DNA from 4 places in the Rahnella aceris genome. Region 1 is predicted to be linked to each of the others. Evidence: predicted binding sites of a transcription regulator. Region 1 holds the regulator's gene; each other region holds the start of a gene.

Region 1 (4,684 bases):
CACCAGGACGACGGCGACTGCGGTCAGCAGAGCAAAAATGGCTTCCCAGTCAAAATGATTGAGTACCCACGCACCAAGTAATGGTGCCAGTGCCGGAGAAAGAGCCACTAACGGCATAATGCTGGCGAAGGTTTTTTTCGCCACATCGGCAGAGAAACGGTCAACAACGATTGCCTGCCAGGTGACTGCGGCGGCACAAACGCCCATCGCCTGTAAGAAGCGCAGGGCCAGAAGGGCGCGTACATTCTCAACCCAGATAACGCCCAGACAACCGACCGCAAACAGTGTCAGACCAAGAAGCAATACCGGTTTACGGCCGATCCTGTCTGACAACGGCCCCCATAACAACTGACCGAGAGCAAATCCGCCGAGAAAAATGCTCAGACTTGCGCTGATCATCCCGGGGCTGGTCATCAGACTGGTTTGCATGGCGCTGAACGCAGGCAGATACATATCAGTGGCTAAAAAGCCCAGCATGCTCAGTCCCGCGAGATAGAGCATAAATCCAAAGGAGGGTTTCATTATCGTCTCATTAATTTATTTATTGCAGATGATGTGATGCAGATTACATACCGGAGGCGGAGTTTAACGCTTTGATAACAGGCTTGTGAAACGCTAATATTTGCACTCTGCTATCAAAAATATTGAAGGCTGAATTATGTGGTCAGAATACGCCCTTGAAGTGGTAGATGCCGTGGCAAGAACAGGTAGTTTTAGTGCGGCAGCGCAAGATTTGCACCGCGTACCTTCTGCTATCAGCTATACCGTCCGTCAGCTTGAGCAGTGGCTGGCCGTGCCGTTGTTTGAACGTCGCCATCGTGACGTGGTACTGACGCCTGCGGGAAAGGTTTTTGTCGATGAAGCGCGGATTCTGACAAAAAAAATGATAGCCACGCGCCGGCAGTGTCAGCAGGTGGCGAACGGCTGGCGCGGCGAATTACGTGTGGCGGTTGACCGGATTGTAAAACCCGCACGGACACGGCGTCTGGTGCTCGATTTCTACCGCCATTTTGCGGACACCGAACTCATTATTCACTCAGAAGTGTTTAATGGTGTCTGGGATGCGCTGGTTGACGGGCGGGCAGACGTGGCGATCGGTGCTACACGCGCGATACCGGTTGGCGGGGGCTTCAGTTTTCGTGACATGGGATTTATGGACTGGCATTGCGTCGTCAGCCCGCAACATCCGCTGGCTCAGTTATCCGGCGCGCTGAATGATGATGAGTTGCGGCCTTATCCTGCACTCTGTCTGGAAGACACCTCCCGGACATTGCCTAAGCGGGATACATGGACGCTTGATAACCAGCGGCGGCTGGTCGTGCCAGACTGGACCTGTGCGCTGGAATGCCTGACCGAAGGCTTATGCGTGGGTATGATGCCGGTTCATCGCGTCACGCCGTGGATAGAACAGAAAAAGTTGCAGGTGCTGACGCTGGAAAATACGTTTCCCGACAGCCCGTGTTGCCTGACGTGGGATCAAAGCAATCCGTCACCCTCGCTGGCCTGGTTGCTGGAATATATGGGCGATACAGAAACCATGAATCAGGAATGGCTGCGTGATTAGAAAAAAACGCCTGCATCTGCAGGCGTTCGATATCTGTTAACGGCGGTAATCGCGGTACGGACCATCGGCTACGGAACGGCGTTCGACCAGTTTCGGATGCACCTCAATGGTCTGAGACTCTTCACGCTTACTGACAATTCTGTCCAGCAACATGGTAAAGGCCATTTCACCCAGACGTTCTTTCGGCTGATGCACGGTTGTCAGCGCGGGGGAGAAGTAACGGGCGTTACGCACATTGTCGTAACCGATCACGGAAATATCCTGAGGAACGCGCAGGCCCAGTTCGTCTGCGGCACAGATTGCGCCCATTGCCATCACATCGCCACCACAGAATACGGCAGTCGGGCGGTGCTTCTGCATCAGAATTTTATGCATCGCCTGATAGCCCGATTCCGGCTCGAAATCGCCCTGAACCACCCATTCGTCACGCAGCGGAATATTGGCTTCAGTCAGTGCTTTCACAAAACCCTGGAAGCGGCCACCGCCGGTATTACGTGCCAGTTGGCCCGGGATCACCCCAATATCACGATGACCGCGTTCAATCAGATAACGCCCGGCCATGTAACCCCCTTCGAAAGCATTATCAATAATGCTGTCGGTGAAGTTCTTACGCGCTTCGCCCCAGTCCATGACCACCATTGGGATCGAACGGTGCTCCTCGAGCATATTGAGCAACTCATCAGGATATTCCGCGCACATCACCAGCAAGCCATCGACGCGTTTTTGCGCCAGCATTTGCAGGTAGGCTTGTTGTTTTTCCAGATTATTATGCGAGTTACACAAAATCAGCGTATAGCCTTTGGAGAAGCAGCTGTTTTCTACGGCTTCAATCACTTCGGCAAAATAGGGCGCTTCGCTGGAGGTGGCAAGCAGACCGATCGTTTTGGTGTTATTGACCTTCAGACTGCGGGCTACAGCACTCGGCGAGTAATGTAACTCTTTGATTGCAAGGAGAACCGCTTCTTTGGTTTCTTCGGCGACGAAACGTGTTTTATTGATGACGTGCGACACGGTTGTAGTGGAAACGCCAGCGCGCTTTGCGACATCTTTAATCGTTGCCATGTAAACAATGACTCCTGAACTCACGTGTTTCAGCACGTTAGCATTATGTTAATCGTTTGCTTGCGTGGATCTCACTGCTGGCTTCTAAAAGGGCAGTGAAATCGTTGGGTGGATTCTTCAGAATGAGGCGTGAAATGCTCTCGGGTGAAATCAACCGGCACACAGGCGTGTTAACCGACAATTTTCTCTTATAATGCAGGAAAGTGGAAGTAAAATTCTCAGGGATACATTGTCATTCAGCACAAGATTTTAAATGTTAATTATGCGAAAATGCGTTGGCACACAATTAGTGTGGCTTAAAAAATGCCACAATTTGATCCGAAAGGGGGGTTTGATGGACAGCAACCTGAAATTATCGTTGATCACCACGGTATGCGCTTTGCTTATGATTATCGCTTTCAGTTTCACTGCGGTGATGAACTGATTCAGTAAGTGATCCGCCATAAAAAAGGGCGATTCCTGTTACAGGAATCGCCCTTTTCAATTTTACGCAGTGGCCGTTACCGCCGATACTCTTCCCTGCAGAAACTCTTCGTTAAATGCTATTCAATGGCTGATTAGCGAAACTTCAGACTTAACGAATTGTTTATTATCGGATCGTTTTCGGCGTCATTACCCGGCGTGCACCCACATAATGATCTTGCCAGTAATCGTCGCCGAGAGAGGTGATTTTAATGTCTTCGCCCGTTCTTGGAGACTGAATAAACTTGCCGTTCCCCACGTAAACACCAACATGGTCTGCTGCGCCGCGGTTATTGATTCTGAAGAACACCAGATCACCGCTTTCAAGTTCGCCGCGTTTAACCGGAGCCGCATCGCGCAGGTGATACATTTCATTCGCTGTGCGTGGCATTTTAATACGGATCAAATCTTTGTAGGCGTAATAGACTAAGCCGCTGCAATCAAAACCGGTATTCGGCGAGGTTCCGCCCCAGCGATACGGTTTTCCTACCTGATGCATCAGTTTGGTCATCGCCGTTTGCTGGGCATGCTGATAGCGTTTTTTATGCGTTGCACTTAGCGTAATCGGTTTGCTGTCTTCTTCGGGCTTTTTACCTTTACGGTGCCGGCCATACGCTTCTTTTTTACTGACCCTTTCCGTGCTGTTTTTCGCGAGTGAACGGGTTTTGGCGTGTTTCACTGTTTTGCTTTCGGCCCGCGTGGTCTTCAGTGTCTTTTCTTTTTTACTTTCGGCCCGGGTCGTTTTGACACTTTTCTCCGTCGTGGTCTTTCGTTTAGCCAGTTCGGTACTTTTAACTTTCTTCTTCGAATTCTTGTCCTGAATTTTTTGTTCTGTCACTGGCGCGATTTTAGTTTTTTTACTGGTTTTCGCGGCCACCGTTTTTCGCTTTCGCCGTTCTTCAGGTGCAGCCTGATTAACATGGCTTTTACGCTGATCGGCAGAAACACGTGTCTGCGGCGATGCATGTGCCATATTCAGAAATAGCTGGGTAAAGAGCAGCACAAAAAGCGTGAACAGTAAGCGCATAGCTTCGTTACCATGAGTGGTAGGTTAAACATCAGGGATGTCAGAGTATTGCCTAAAAGAACCTGACAAAAAAGCACGAATTGACTCGATTCTAGATCATATTGTGAGAAAAAGTTAATGGCTTTTTTTATGTCGAAATAACCGCCATTTTTAGTCAAAAAAATAACCACTTTTCATGGTGTTAATATTTGAGTTAAAGAATGGAATTTTGCAAATCTGGCGTTATCGGTGAACGCCAAAAATGTTATTCTCAATGAATGTTTAAAGATGTGAGCCTGAGCGCACACATTAAAGATTGTTAAACAAAATGCCAGTATTGAGAAAGACCCCACAAAAAATGGCGTTTTTATCTGATGGCTGCCATCGTTACAATAGAAGGTATTGTGATTGCGCACCGTCTCTTTATGCTGCGCGTGAAGAGTAATGATCGTGACAGCCTGTACCGGCTTGAGGAAGCAAGAAATGACCACTCCAACAATTGAAAAAATTCAGAAGCAAGTTTCTGAAAACCCGATTCTGCTGTACATGAAAGGTTCGCCGAAACTGCCAAGCTGTGGTTTCTCCGCTCA
Region 2 (4,684 bases), 560 kb from region 1:
CACTGGCGCTGCTGAGCGGTTCCCAGACGCAATTCTCTGGCAACAGCAGCACCGTGTTGCTGGAAAATACCGCGCAGAACCGTGATCTGTGGAATAACGTCGTGAAAGCGGTTGAGCAAAATAATTTCAAAATTGCCAACCGTGATGATGCTAACCAGACACTGACCACCGATTTCGTTGACTGGAATCGTGCGGATGAAGACTTCCAGTATCAGGGGCGTTATCAGATCAGCGTGAAACAGCAGAGTTACCAGTTAGCGCTGACGGTGAAAACGCTTGAGCTGAAACAACAGGATAAACCTGTGACCTCTTCTGCTGAAATCCAGCGTTACAACAGCCAGATGATGAACGCCATCACGGCGAACCTGGATAAAGTGCAGCAGGATACTCAGGCACGCCTCGACAACCGTCGTGTTGGTGAGATTGATGTTCAGAGCGGTGCAGATGATACCGGCCTGCCGGTGCTGATTGTTCGTGAGAGCTACGGTGTTGTGTGGGATCGCCTGCCAAATGCCCTGACAAAAGTCGGCATGAAAGTGACCGACAGCAGCCGTCCGCAAGGCACATTGTCTGTGACCTACAAACCGCTGAATGACGATGCGTGGCAGACACTGGGTGCGAAAGATCCGGGGCTGACTTCCGGTGATTACAAACTTCAGGTTGGCGACCTCGACAACCGTAGTAGTTTGCAGTTCCTTGATCCGAAAGGACATGCTCTCAGCCAGTCGCAGAACGATGCGATGGTGGCGGTCATGCAGGCCGCGTTTAGCCAGAGTAGCGCAAAATAATACCAAGGGGCTCCGGCCCCTTTTTACATCTGTTTTTTCCACTGGAGTAAGTAAAGATGCAAAAGTTAGCTGAGTTGTATCGCGGCAAGGCGAAAACCGTCTACACCACCGAAAACCCGGACCTTCTGGTACTGGAGTTCCGTAACGATACGTCAGCACTGGATGGTCAGCGTATTGAGCAGTTCGACCGTAAAGGCATGGTTAACAACAAATTTAACCATTTCATCATGGCTAAGCTGGAAGAAGCCGGTATTCCTACTCAAATGGAACGCCTGCTGTCTGACACCGAAGTGCTGGTGAAAAAACTGGATATGGTCCCGGTTGAATGCGTGATCCGTAACCGTGCTGCTGGTTCGCTGGTAAAACGTCTGGGCATTGAAGAAGGTCTGGAACTGAACCCACCGTTGTTCGATTTGTTCCTCAAAAATGACGCCATGCACGACCCGATGATCAACGAATCGTATTGCAAGACGTTTGGCTGGGTGAACGAAGAAAACCTCGCGCGCATGAAAGAGCTGAGCTACAAAGCCAACGACGTGCTGAGCAAACTGTTTGATGATGCCGGTCTGATCCTGGTCGACTTCAAACTGGAATTCGGTCTGTTCAACGGGGAAGTGGTGCTCGGTGATGAGTTCTCTCCTGACGGCAGCCGCCTGTGGGATAAAGAAACCCTGAACAAAATGGACAAAGACCGTTACCGCCAGAGCCTGGGTGGCCTGATCGAAGCTTACGAAGAAGTCGCTCACCGTATCGGTGTGAAACTGGACTAAGCTGCACGTTATTTTTTTAGCCAGACTACGCAATCGTTTACGCGGTATGCACTAAACGGGTGATGGCCTCCGTCACCCGTTCTCTTTCCTGCATTTAATTTTCTTGTTTTAACACTGATTCCTTTCATTTAATTCCTCCGCCACTAAACTTACGTCCTTTCGCAGATGGTATTAACTGCGTGTGCTGGCTAGTCTTAAAAAAACAGGTTGGAGGTATCTATGCGTTGGCAAGGGCGTCGCGAAAGCGACAATGTAGAAGACAGACGCGGACAGGGATCTAACGGCGGCGGTTTAGGCGGCGGAGGAATGCGCCTGCCGATCCGTGGCAAAAGCGGTATCGTGATCATCATCGTGGTGCTGGTGGCCGGGTATTACGGTATCGACCTCACTCCGCTGATTGACGGCGGTCAGTCCGGCGGCATGCAGCAAACACAGTCACAATCCATCAGCCCGAAAGATGACGAGCAGGCAAAATTCACCTCGGTGATCCTCGCTTCGACGGAAGACACCTGGAAAGAGATTTTCCAGCGGCAGGGCATGACTTATCGTGAACCCAAACTGGTGATGTATCGCGGCGCGACCCGCACAGGTTGTGGCACCGGCCAGTCAGTGATGGGGCCGTTCTATTGTCCGGCGGACAGCACGGTGTATATCGATCTGTCGTTCTATCAGGAATTGCAGAACAAACTCGGCGCGGGCGGTGATTTTGCGCAGGGCTATGTGGTGGCGCACGAAGTCGGCCACCATGTGCAGAATTTGCTGGGCACCGAACGCAAGGTTCGCGAGATGCAGCAGGGCGCGTCGCAGACTGTGGTAAATCAGTTGTCGGTGAAAATGGAATTACAGGCTGACTGTTACGCCGGTGTCTGGGGGCACGCGATGCAGCAGCAAAATGTTCTCGAAGAGGGCGATCTGAAAGAAGCGCTGGATGCCGCGCAGGCCATCGGCGATGACCGGTTGCAACAGCAAAGTCAGGGGCGCGTGGTGCCGGACAGCTTCACTCACGGTACTTCCCAGCAGCGTTATACCTGGTTCAAACGCGGCTTTGATACCGGTAATCCGGACCAGTGTAATACCTTTGCCAGCCGCTGATTAAGTGGCAGGAAGCGCTGGTCTGCTGCTAAAAACTGTTCAATAATCAATGACCGATCCAGAGAGGCTCCCCGGGCCTCTCTTTCATTTTCATGTTGAACCGCTGGGAATGCCATGGCTTTTCTCGATCCAACCCTATTGATCTTACTTGTTTTCGCCGGTCTGGGCATTATCAGCCACAACAGCGCCGTCACCATCGCAATGTTCTTCCTCCTCACGGTGCGTATTACGCCACTGAACAGTTTTTTTCCGTGGATAGAAAAATACGGCCTGACTATCGGCATTATTATTCTGACCATTGGCGTGATGGCGCCGATTGCCAGCGGAAAAATCAGCGCCAGCACCATGGTGCATTCTTTCCTCCACTGGAAATCTATTGTCGCCATTCTGGTGGGTGTGCTGGTGTCGTGGCTTGGCGGACGTGGCCTGACGCTGATGGGCACGCAGCCGCATCTGGTGGCTGGCCTGTTAGTCGGCACCGTGCTGGGCGTGGCGTTGTTTAAAGGCGTACCGGTCGGGCCGCTGATTGCTGCCGGTCTGTTATCGATGATTGTCGGGAAAACCTGACATGTCTGCGACGTTGCTACAGCAGCAGATGCAGCGGCTGGGTGTCCGGCGTTTGCTGGTGTTCAGTGGCGGGACGCAGTGGTGTGAACAACAGGCTGTCCTGTTCTCTGCCCAAAGTGCCGGTGACTGGCTGTGGCTGAGTGATTCACCGCCTGATGGCGTCACATCCTGCCCGCCTTCAGCGGCGCAGACGCTGCTCGGACAGGACATTTTTCACGGTGTGTTTGATGCGCGTTATGGCCTCAATACCGAGGCGCTGGCGGTATTTTCCGGCACATTGAAAGCCGGAAGCTGGCTGATTCTGCTAATACCGGAATGGAACGCCTGGCCTGACACGCCGGACGCGGACAGCCTGCGCTGGAGCGAATACCCGCAGGCGATCCCGACGCCGCGTTTCATCCGCCGTTTCCAGTCTTTACTCGAACAAGATCGCAACATTACGGTTTGCCGGCAGGATCAGCCTTTTGATATCCCCCCGCTGCCAGCAGCACCCGACTGGCTGCCACCCGACGGTCAGCCCACCGCTGAACAATCGCAGATTTTACAACAACTGATGCAGGCTCAGTCCGGCGTATGGGTGCTGACGGCTGCCCGTGGCCGTGGAAAATCGACGCTGGCGGGAATGCTTGCCAGACAGTGGCCGGGTACTTGCTGGGTGACCGCACCGGCGAAAGCCTCAGCCAGCCAGATTCTCAATCATCAAACAGAGTCTGCCCGCTTTATCGCACCAGATGCGTTGCTTTCATTATGCCGCGAAGGTGCGGTAACGGACATTGACTGGCTGATTATCGACGAAGCGGCAGCAATTCCGACGCCGATGCTTTCGGAAATTATCGCGGCTTTTCCGCGTGTGTTACTGACCACTACGGTTCAGGGATATGAAGGCACCGGACGCGGGTTCTTACTTAAATTCTGTGCATCCCTGCCGCGGTGGCATGACCTGCGTCTGAATTCCCCGATCCGCTGGTCATCATCCGACACGCTTGAGCCGTTTATCAGTCAGTTATTGTTGTTTGACGAGCATTTGCCTGTAGCAGGACAGACGGGCGGCACATCAGAAATTTTCTCCATTGATGCCGACGACTGGCTGAGTGAACCGGCGCTGTTAGAGGAATTCTACGGCCTGCTGACCAGTGCGCACTACCGCACGTCGCCGCTGGATCTGCGGCGTTTGCTGGATGCGCCGGGCATGACATTCAGTGCGTCACGACAGAAAAACACCCTGACCGGAGCGTTATGGCTGGTGGATGAAGGCGGGCTGAGTGCTGAACTGGCGCAGGAAGTCTGGGCGGGCAGGCGACGTCCGCGCGGTAATCTGGTGGCGCAGTCTCTCGCCGCGCACGCGGGTTTCCCCGAGGCTGCCGTATTGCGTTCACGGCGTGTCAGCCGGATTGCGGTACATCCCGCGTTTCGCCGTCGGGGTATCGCCCGTGATCTGTTATCGGCGCAGAAACAGCAGGCGCGGCT
Region 3 (4,684 bases), 730 kb from region 1:
CATATCAATTGGCTGGTTGTCGAAATGGCTGTCTTTCAGAGAAAGATGCATTTCTTCGGTGGCTTCACCGATGACCGCGTAAGGTGCTCGTTCACGCTGGCAAATCGCATCGAACTGTTCAAGCTGCGCCGGAGACACCGCCAGCACATAACGTTCCTGTGATTCGTTACACCAGACTTCCAGCGGGCTCATGCCCGGTTCGTCGTTCAGGATGTCACGAAGCTGGAAACGCCCGCCACGGTTGCCATCGCTGACCAGTTCCGGCATGGCGTTAGATAAACCGCCGGCACCGACATCATGGATAAATAAAATCGGGTTGGCTTCGCCCAGTTGCCAGCAGCGGTCGATCACTTCCTGACAACGGCGTTCCATTTCCGGGTTGTCGCGCTGTACGGAAGCAAAATCCAGATCGGCATCAGACTGGCCGGAAGCCATAGAAGACGCCGCGCCGCCACCCAGACCGATATTCATCGCCGGGCCGCCAAGTACAATCAGTTTCGCGCCAACCGTGATTTCACCTTTCTGCACGTGATCGGCACGGATGTTGCCGATACCGCCCGCCAGCATGATCGGTTTGTGATAACCGCGCAGTTCAGGGCCGTTGTGACTATTGACGTTTTCTTCGTAAGTACGGAAGTAGCCCAGCAACGCCGGACGACCGAATTCGTTGTTAAATGCTGCGCCGCCCAGCGGGCCATCGGTCATGATATCCAGCGCGGTAACGATACGATCCGGCTTACCAAAATCTTCTTCCCACGGCTGTTCAAAACCAGGAATACGCAGGTTTGACACGGAGAAACCGACCAGACCGGCTTTCGGTTTCGCGCCGCGACCGGTTGCACCTTCGTCACGGATTTCACCGCCGGAACCTGTGGCCGCACCTGGCCACGGAGAGATCGCCGTCGGGTGGTTATGGGTTTCGACCTTCATCAGGATATGCGCCTGCTCCTGATGGAAATCGTACAGACCGTCTTTCGCATCGGCGTAGAAGCGACCGACCTGCGAACCTTCCATCACGGCGGCGTTATCTTTATACGCGGACAGCACGTGATCGGGAGTGTGTTCGAACGTGTTCTTGATCATCTTAAACAGGGATTTCGGCTGCGTTTCGCCGTCGATAATCCAGTCTGCGTTGAAGATTTTGTGACGGCAGTGTTCTGAGTTTGCCTGTGCGAACATATACAGTTCGATGTCCGTCGGGTTGCGCCCCAACGACGTAAAGGCATCCATCAGATAATCAATTTCGTCCTGAGCCAGTGCCAGACCTAATTTGGTGTTGGCGGCTTCCAGAGCGCCACGGCCAACGCCCAGGATATCCACATGCTGCACCGGGGCCGGCTGATGCTGCGCAAACAGCGCGCTGGCGTCTTCCAGATGACCAAAGACAGTTTCCATCATGCGGTCATGCAGTAATGCGCCCAGTTCATTCCACTGTGGTTCGGTCAGTTGCGGCGCCTGTACATAAAATGCCAGACCGCGTTCCAGACGCACAACCTGCGACAAGCCGCAATTGTGTGCAATATCGGTAGCTTTGGAAGACCACGGAGAAATGGTGCCAGGGCGCGGGGTAACCAGCAGTAAACGACCAGAAGGAGCGTGTTCAGCGAGAGAAGGACCGTATTTCAGGAGGCGTTGTAACTTGGTTTGTTCGTCCGAACTCAGCGGCGCGCTGACATCGGCAAAATGTACATATTCGGCGTAGATATCGCTGACCGGAAGACGGGCTTCCTGACAACGGGACAACAATTTGTTAATGCGAAAAGCCGACAAAGCGGGCGAACCACGCAGTATTTCCATAATCACAGATCTCTCGTCTTCGAAGACACTGACCACAGTGCTTCTTTGGGCGCAACAGGGGGAAAACGCGGGCTATTATAAAGAAAGCTGACGCCCGACGAAACCGTTTGCGCAGGGAAACTTGATATTCATTTATAGCCCCACATATTTTACGGATATCATGAATAAAGTTGCAGACTGCCGTTTTGTTGAGCAAAATGCGTCAGCACTGGGGATATAGCCATACTAACTGCACAGCATAGCGTAAAAAAACAAGAGCGCCGCAGCGAGATAACTATTTGACGCGACTAAAAATTAATTATGTTCTGATGGGGATCGCCGCCCTGTTACTGGCGCTGGCTTTATGGCCGGCAGTCCCGTGGCACAGAGGTGAAGGCGACCAACTGGATCAAATAAAATCCCGTGGAGAATTGCGCGTAAGCACGCTCAATTCTCCACTGACTTTTATGAACTCCCCGGAAGGCAATCTCGGTTTCGATTACGAACTGGCTAAACGCTTTGCAGATTATCTGGGCGTGCAGCTGGTCGTGACACAGCACACCACCATTGAGAGCATGTTCGACGATCTGGATCATGATAATACTGACATGCTGGCTTCCGGTCTGGTGTACAACAATGAGCGGCTGAAAAACTACCGTGCTGGCCCGGAATACTATTCCGTTTCCCAGCAACTGGTTTACCGGCAGGGATCAGTGCGCCCGAAAAGCTTCGCAGACATCAAAGGCTCGCTGGTGGTGTCTGCTGGCAGCGCGCATATCGCCACACTGGAAGCCGCCAGCAAAAAGTATCCCGACCTCGCATGGACCACGACCGATAAGATGTCACCACGCGATCTGTTGCAGCAAGTCGAGAACGGTAAACTTGATTATACGCTGGGCGATTCGGTGACCATCGCCCTGATGCAGCGTGTTTATCCGCGTCTTGCGGTGGCTTTTGATGCGACTGACGACGAACCTGTGACCTGGTACTACCGCAAACAACCTGATGACGATAGCCTTTCTGCCGCCATGCTGGACTTTTTCAGCCAGATTTCAGAAGACGGCACCCTGGAAAAGCTGGAAGAGAAATATCTCGGGCACGTGGGCGATTTTGATTACGTTGATACCCGGACTTTCCTCAATGCCATCGACAGTACGCTGCCGGATTTACAGCCGCTGTTCGAAAAGTATGCCGGGAATATTGACTGGCGTTTACTGGCGGCTATCGCCTATCAGGAGTCCCACTGGGATCCGCAGGCAAAATCCCCGACCGGTGTACGGGGTGTGATGATGCTGACCCGCGCTACCGCTGGCGGATTGAATGTCGACGACCGCACGGATGCCGAACAAAGCATCCGTGGCGGTGCCCAGTATCTGTCGCATCTGATGGATAAAATGCCGGAATCTGTTCCGCAGGATGAACGGATCTGGTTTGCGCTGGCAGCCTATAACATGGGTTACGGCCATATGCTGGATGCCCGCAAACTGACGGCGCAACAGAAAGCCAATCCGGACAGCTGGGCAGATGTGAAACAGCGTCTGCCGATGCTGAATCAGAAACGCTTCTTTAGCCGGACGACTTACGGTTATGCACGCGGTACACAGGCATATAACTATGTGGAGAATATCCGTCGTTATCAGCTGAGTCTGGTGGGATATCTGATGGAAAAGGAAAAACAGCAGGCACAGAAAGCGGCCTTGCAGGCTCAGTTAGGTCAGGGATATCCGGTGGTGAATGCGCAGGAAGCGCTGGCACCGTAAGACTGGCAGGCCTGTTTCTCAGGCCTGATCATCTGCCGCATCACCGGCCTGCGCGGCACGCTCTGCCAGTCGCAGCGCTTTTTTCTGGCTGCGGCGAAAACGAAAAAATGCACTCAGTTGTTCCGAACACGCTTCTGCCAGCACACCCGCCGTAATCTCCACCTGATGATTCATGCCCGGATGGCGCAATACATCGAGCAAAGAGCCCGCTGCGCCGGTTTTGGCATCAGCGGCACCATACACCACGCGACGGATCCGGCTGTGGATCATCGCCCCCGCGCACATAACACAAGGTTCCAGCGTAACGTACAATGTGGCATTGAGCAGACGATAATTTTGCACGGCGTTGCCGCCCTGACGTAATGCCATGATTTCGGCATGCGCTGTCGGATCATGATGGCCGATAGACCGGTTCCAGCCTTCACCAATCACCTGATTGTCTAAAACCAGTACCGCCCCCACAGGCACTTCACCCTCATCCTGCGCTTTCAGCGCCAGATTCATAGCATGTCGCATCCAGTGTTCATCATCATTTATTACTGCCAACTCTGCGTCTGCCACTTCAACCTCAATCATTTTTTACCGGCAGACATTTTATCTGAATTTTGCGCTGGCGGTTATTCCAGTTGCTGTAACTCGCCCTGTTTACTGACGCGAAAACGATGCTCACAAAAGAACAACAACGGATTGTCCTGTTTGCTGTCGCTGTATCCGCTGTAAAGTTTAAGCGGTGAGCCAATGCGGCTTTCGAGTTGCACGACTTTCTCTTCACCCAGACAACGCAAGGGCAGCACCCATCCGCCTTTGCCACGGGCGATCCGGCTGCCGACCAGACGAACCTGCGGCAAAAACAGGGACGTATTATAGACCTGCTGCACCAGATTTTCCGGCGACCCGGTGATCAGCCAGACTTCGGTATCCTCGCTGTCGAGATATTCACGCAGCCTGCGCTGCACCACCGGAAACTCCACCACTTTCTCGCGAAACGCAGCGACAAATTGCAGCTCCAGTGCTTTCAGACGCGCTTCACCGTGGCCGAAAGTAATCGACCACAGCAACAGGCTCATGGGCCAGCGCGCGGCGCGCCCGTGAATAAACAGTCCGATTCCCACCAGCGGCAGAACCGGCACGACTAAAATCAGATTCTG
Region 4 (4,684 bases), 150 kb from region 1:
CTGCGGATCATCGGCATCCAGCAGCAGGATCTCGGAAGTCGTGGTGCTGTCGAGGTGGATCAGAATGTATTTTTCAGACGTGGTTTTATCCAGCCCGACGTAAAACGTGTCGTCTTTCTCTTCATACACCAGCTTGTCGGTCTTAGGATCAGTGCCGACCACGTGGCGATAAACCTGATACGGCAGCAACGTTTTCTTGTGTTTGCGCACGTAATACAGTGTCTGAGAATCGTTCGCCCATTCGCTGCTGCCGGAGGTGTTTTTCAGCAGATCGTCAGTCCAGGTTTCGTCATCAAGTTTTTTGATGCGGATGTCGTACTGACGGCGCGAAAGAAAGTCTTCCGCCACGGCCATCAGTTTGTTATCAGGGCTGATATCCAGACCGCCCAGCGTGTAAAATTCGCTGTCTCTGGCACGTTCATTGCCATCAATCAGCGTGCTCCAGTTTTCATGTTCCGCTGCGGGCTGACGCAGATAAAGGGGGTATTCGTTGCCCGGTTCATAGCGGGTCTGATAACGGTAGCCATGTTTCACGTAGGGAACGGAATGATCCTGTTGCGCAATACGCGCAACCATTTCGCCATACAGGGTTTCACGCAGCGCCTGATGCGGTTGCATGGCCTGTTCGGTATATTGGTTTTCAGCGGTCAGATACGCCAGAACCTGAGGATCGGCGCGGTCATCATCACGCAGCCAGTAATAGTTATCGACGCGGTCATCGCCGTGTACGCTCAGGGTTTGCGGGCGTTTTTCAGCCTTTGGAGGTGTCATCATCTCGGGATCTCTTTGTCCTCTTTGCGGTGTGACAAGAGTGACAGGTTTAGGCAGGGAAACCAAGAGACGTCAATGCAGGGAAATAATGCGTCCGCTAAGAAATAACGGACGCAACCGGAAGTGCAGAAAGGCTATACCGGCGTGCTGTAGCTGATTTCGCCGATCTGGCAGTTGAGGGTCACCTGATAGGTTTTATCAGTGTGATCACCGCGCACTTTTAGCGGGATATTCCATCTGGCGTTATTGCCGCTGATGCTGTCAGTCACCACCCAGGCCACCGGTGTAGAAGTGCCGAGCACTTTTTTATCTGCATCCCAGCGCGGAATACGGTTTTGCAGGAAATCACGTTTAACCAGTGCTGCCACTTCATCTTTTGTGGCCGTGGAACAGGGTGTTACCGTTGCCGTTCTCACTTCAGGCTCATCGGCCTGTGCAACCTGGCTCAGACCGCTCATTCCTGCAACGGCCATCACAACGCCCAAGATTATCTTTTTCATCGTTCGTCTTCCCAGTCTTTGTCGTTCATTCAGTTGACCTTGCCGGACAATATCCCTACATAAGGCAAGGTCATCGCTTGCGTTAGATAATATAATCCTCAACAAGGCAATAACACAACATTAACAACAAGACGACCAATGCAAAGCGATAAGAAACCCGGTTAACGCAAGATAATGGCTTTGCAATTCTTGCCTTTAATTTTCCCTTCCTGCAAACGTTGCAGCGCTTTCTTAGCGCTCTTCTGACGAATCGCCACATAAGCATGAACCGGGAACATATCGATTTTACCGACTTCAGCTGCGGTCAGCCCGGCGTCACCGGTCAGCGCGCCCAGAATATCGCCGGGACGGATTTTGGCTTTACGGCCGCCATCGATGCACAACGTTGCCATTTCAGGATCAAGCGCTACCGGGGCGGCGGCCAGTGCCTGCGCTGCGGGCTGCCAGGTAAACCGCTGGCGGGTGTAATCTTCCAGCGCCGTTACACGCGGCATTTCCTGCGGTGTCACGAGACTGACGGCCAGGCCACTGGTGCCCGCACGACCGGTACGGCCCACGCGGTGAACGTGAACTTCCGGGTCGAAAGACAGCTCGTAATTAATGACCAGGCCGAGCTGTTTAATGTCCAGCCCGCGTGCCGCAACATCTGTCGCCACCAGTACGCGGCAACTGCCGTTGGAGAAACGCACCAGTACGCGGTCGCGGTCACGCTGCTCGAGGTCGCCGTTCAGCGCCAGCGCACTGATGCCTTTCGCCTTCAGGTCATCACAAACATCCTGACAGTCACGTTTGGTGTTACAGAACACCACACAGGAAGTCGGCTGATACTGATACAGCACCGCGGCCAGCAGCGATAAACGCTGATGTTTGTCGGCTTCGATGAAAATCTGCCTGATATCAGCAATGTCATCTTCGCCTTCGATTTCTACCTTCAGCGGCTGACGCTGAAATTTAGAACTGATGCGCTCAATGCCGTCCGGATACGTCGCGGAGAACAGCAGCGTCTGGCGATCCTGCGGCGTATAACTGACGACATCTTCGATATCTTCGCTAAAGCCCATATCCAGCATGCGGTCCGCTTCATCCAGCACCAGTACTTTCAGTTCGTCCAGTTTCAGCGTGCCTTTACGCAAATGCTCCTGAATACGGCCCGGCGTACCCACCACAATGTGCGGCGGATGGACCAGCGATTCAAGCTGTGGTCCGATTGCCTGGCCACCGCACAGGGTCAGAATTTTGATGTTTTGGGTAAAACGCGCCAGACGGCGTAATTCTTTGCTGACCTGATCGGCCAGTTCGCGGGTCGGACACAATACCAGCGCCTGAGCGACGAACTGTGAAACGGTAATGCTGTTCAGTAAACCGATACCGAAAGCGGCTGTTTTACCGCTGCCGGTTTTGGCTTTGGCGCGGACGTCCTGACCCAGCAGGATGGCAGGCAACGACGCTTCCTGAATCGGGGTCATTTCGGTGTAACCCAGTTCATTCAGGTTAGAAAGTTGCTCAACGGGTAATGTCAGGGCAGAAAAGGAATGCGTGCTCAAGGGCGATAACTCTTTATGTGAGGCAAAAATCGGGACAGCGGCAGGAAGCCTGACGCCATGGTTTGAGTAAATGATAACAGAGACGCCCGCAGACTGCCTTAAACGGCAGAAAACAGGCTGAAAAAATCCTGCTTTTATTCCCGCTTAAATTTATCAACAGCACTGCGCAATCGTTTTCGTCGACAATAATTTCAGATATACTGCGCGCCGAAATTCCTATTTTCCTTCACACAGATCTGGGTACGAAGCTATGTTAACCATTGGTACTGCACTGCGCACTGGCGCCACCCGCGTCATGTTATTAGGCTCCGGCGAACTGGGCAAAGAAGTGGCGATTGAATGCCAGCGACTGGGTCTGGAAGTGATCGCCGTTGATCGCTATGCCGATGCACCCGCGATGCAGGTCGCCCATCGCAGCCATGTCATTAACATGCTGGATGGCGATGCACTGAAACAGGTTATCGAAAGCGAACACCCTGATTTTATCGTGCCGGAAATCGAAGCGATTGCCACCAGCATGCTGGTCGAGCTGGAAAAACAGGGTCACAACGTCGTGCCTTGTGCTGAAGCGACACGCCTGACCATGAACCGCGAAGGCATCCGTCGTCTGGCTGCCGAAACGCTGAAGCTGCCAACTTCCACTTATCAGTTTGCCGATGATGAAGCGGCTTTCCGTGAGGCGATCGACGCCATCGGCTATCCGTGCATTATCAAACCGGTGATGAGCTCTTCCGGTAAAGGTCAGAGCCTGATCCGCAGTGCCGATCAGTTACAGGCGGCATGGGATTATGCCCAGCAAGGTGGCCGTGCTGGCGGCGGACGTGTCATCGTTGAAGGTCTGGTGAAGTTTGATTTTGAAATCACCCTGCTGACGATCAGCGCCGTTGATGGCATTCATTTCTGTGCGCCAATCGGACACCGTCAGGAAGACGGTGATTACCGCGAATCCTGGCAGCCACAGCAGATGACAGACCTTGCATTGCAGCGCGCCAAAGACATCGCAGAGAAAGTGGTGAAAGCGTTGGGCGGTAAAGGTCTGTTTGGCGTTGAACTGTTTGTTTGTGGTGATGAAGTGATCTTCAGCGAAGTGTCACCTCGCCCGCACGACACCGGGATGGTAACGCTGATTTCTCAGGATTTATCAGAGTTCGCCCTGCATGTGCGCGCATTCCTCGGTCTGCCGGTGGGCAATATCCGCCAGTTCGGCCCTTCCGCTTCTGCCGTAATCCTGCCGGAACTGACCAGCAGCAACGTGACGTTTACCGGCCTGGAAAACGCACTGACCGGTTACAACCAGATCCGTCTGTTCGGTAAGCCGGAAATCAGTGGTAAGCGCCGCCTTGGCGTAGCGCTGGCGACGGCGGACAACGTTGAAGACGCCGTGGAACAGGCCAAACAGGCAGCGGCTGCAGTGGTGGTTAAAGGCTAATCCATTCCTGACGCTGAGATGAAAAAAAACCGGACGCCTGAAAAGAGTCCGGTTTTTCTTTGCAGCAAAGGGAAACTGCGGAGCAACGTTTTATTCGTCGTCTTCGTCATCAAAAATGACGGTCACACGGTCACCTTTATGCGTTTCGCGGATTTCTTCTGCAACGGTCGCAATGGCTTCGCCGCTGCTCATGCCGTTTTCCATTAACTGGCGGATACGATCGGCGGCCTGTTCTTGTTCGTGATGTGATAATGAAGGCATACCTGTCAGCATGGGAGTGTCCTGTTGTACGGGTGATAATAAAAAGCCCGCGCAGTGCGGGGTTGCACAGTATACGCCTTATTCACGCAAATCGCCTGCGCTGCTTTCAGGCAGCCCGATCTGTGTTAGGATCCTGAAAAATAGTCACTGCGCCAGAGAAACTCATACCCGTCATGCCA

The links. Region 1 encodes PurR, which represses purine synthesis genes. Its sites were predicted from a motif close to CANGCAAACGTTTGCNTG; they were not measured.
Region 2: a site for PurR is predicted at 1,585-1,602, ahead of ypfJ (KPN_02809 family neutral zinc metallopeptidase). Genes of this name have one in related genera too.
Region 3: a site for PurR is predicted at 1,894-1,911, ahead of purL (phosphoribosylformylglycinamidine synthase). Genes of this name have one in related genera too.
Region 4: a site for PurR is predicted at 2,979-2,996, ahead of purT (formate-dependent phosphoribosylglycinamide formyltransferase). Genes of this name have one in related genera too.

Annotation. Positions count from the first base shown of each region.
Region 1 covers NZ_JAADJV010000001.1:1,891,730-1,896,413, reverse strand. The annotation lists gene punC (purine nucleoside transporter PunC) at 1-522, opposite strand, end outside; gene punR (DNA-binding transcriptional activator PunR) at 659-1,564, shown strand; gene purR (HTH-type transcriptional repressor PurR) at 1,601-2,626, opposite strand; gene cydH (cytochrome bd-I oxidase subunit CydH) at 2,880-3,050, shown strand; gene GW591_RS08545 (C40 family peptidase) at 3,216-4,115, opposite strand; gene GW591_RS24190 (hypothetical protein) at 4,469-4,597, shown strand; gene GW591_RS08540 (Grx4 family monothiol glutaredoxin) at 4,578-4,684, shown strand, end outside.
Region 2 covers NZ_JAADJV010000001.1:2,447,563-2,452,246, reverse strand. The annotation lists gene bamC (outer membrane protein assembly factor BamC) at 1-788, shown strand, start outside; gene purC (phosphoribosylaminoimidazolesuccinocarboxamide synthase) at 845-1,558, shown strand; gene ypfJ (KPN_02809 family neutral zinc metallopeptidase) at 1,778-2,650, shown strand; gene GW591_RS11200 (DUF441 domain-containing protein) at 2,765-3,217, shown strand; gene GW591_RS11195 (tRNA(Met) cytidine acetyltransferase TmcA) at 3,219-4,684, shown strand, end outside.
Region 3 covers NZ_JAADJV010000001.1:2,625,296-2,629,979, forward strand. The annotation lists gene purL (phosphoribosylformylglycinamidine synthase) at 1-1,800, opposite strand, end outside; gene mltF (membrane-bound lytic murein transglycosylase MltF) at 2,076-3,536, shown strand; gene tadA (tRNA adenosine(34) deaminase TadA) at 3,555-4,112, opposite strand; gene yfhb (phosphatidylglycerophosphatase C) at 4,154-4,684, opposite strand, start outside.
Region 4 covers NZ_JAADJV010000001.1:2,046,284-2,050,967, forward strand. The annotation lists gene GW591_RS09240 (S9 family peptidase) at 1-774, opposite strand, end outside; gene yebF (protein YebF) at 906-1,271, opposite strand; gene dbpA (ATP-dependent RNA helicase DbpA) at 1,433-2,815, opposite strand; gene purT (formate-dependent phosphoribosylglycinamide formyltransferase) at 3,066-4,244, shown strand; gene GW591_RS09260 (YoaH family protein) at 4,335-4,517, opposite strand; gene pabB (aminodeoxychorismate synthase component 1) at 4,679-4,684, shown strand, end outside.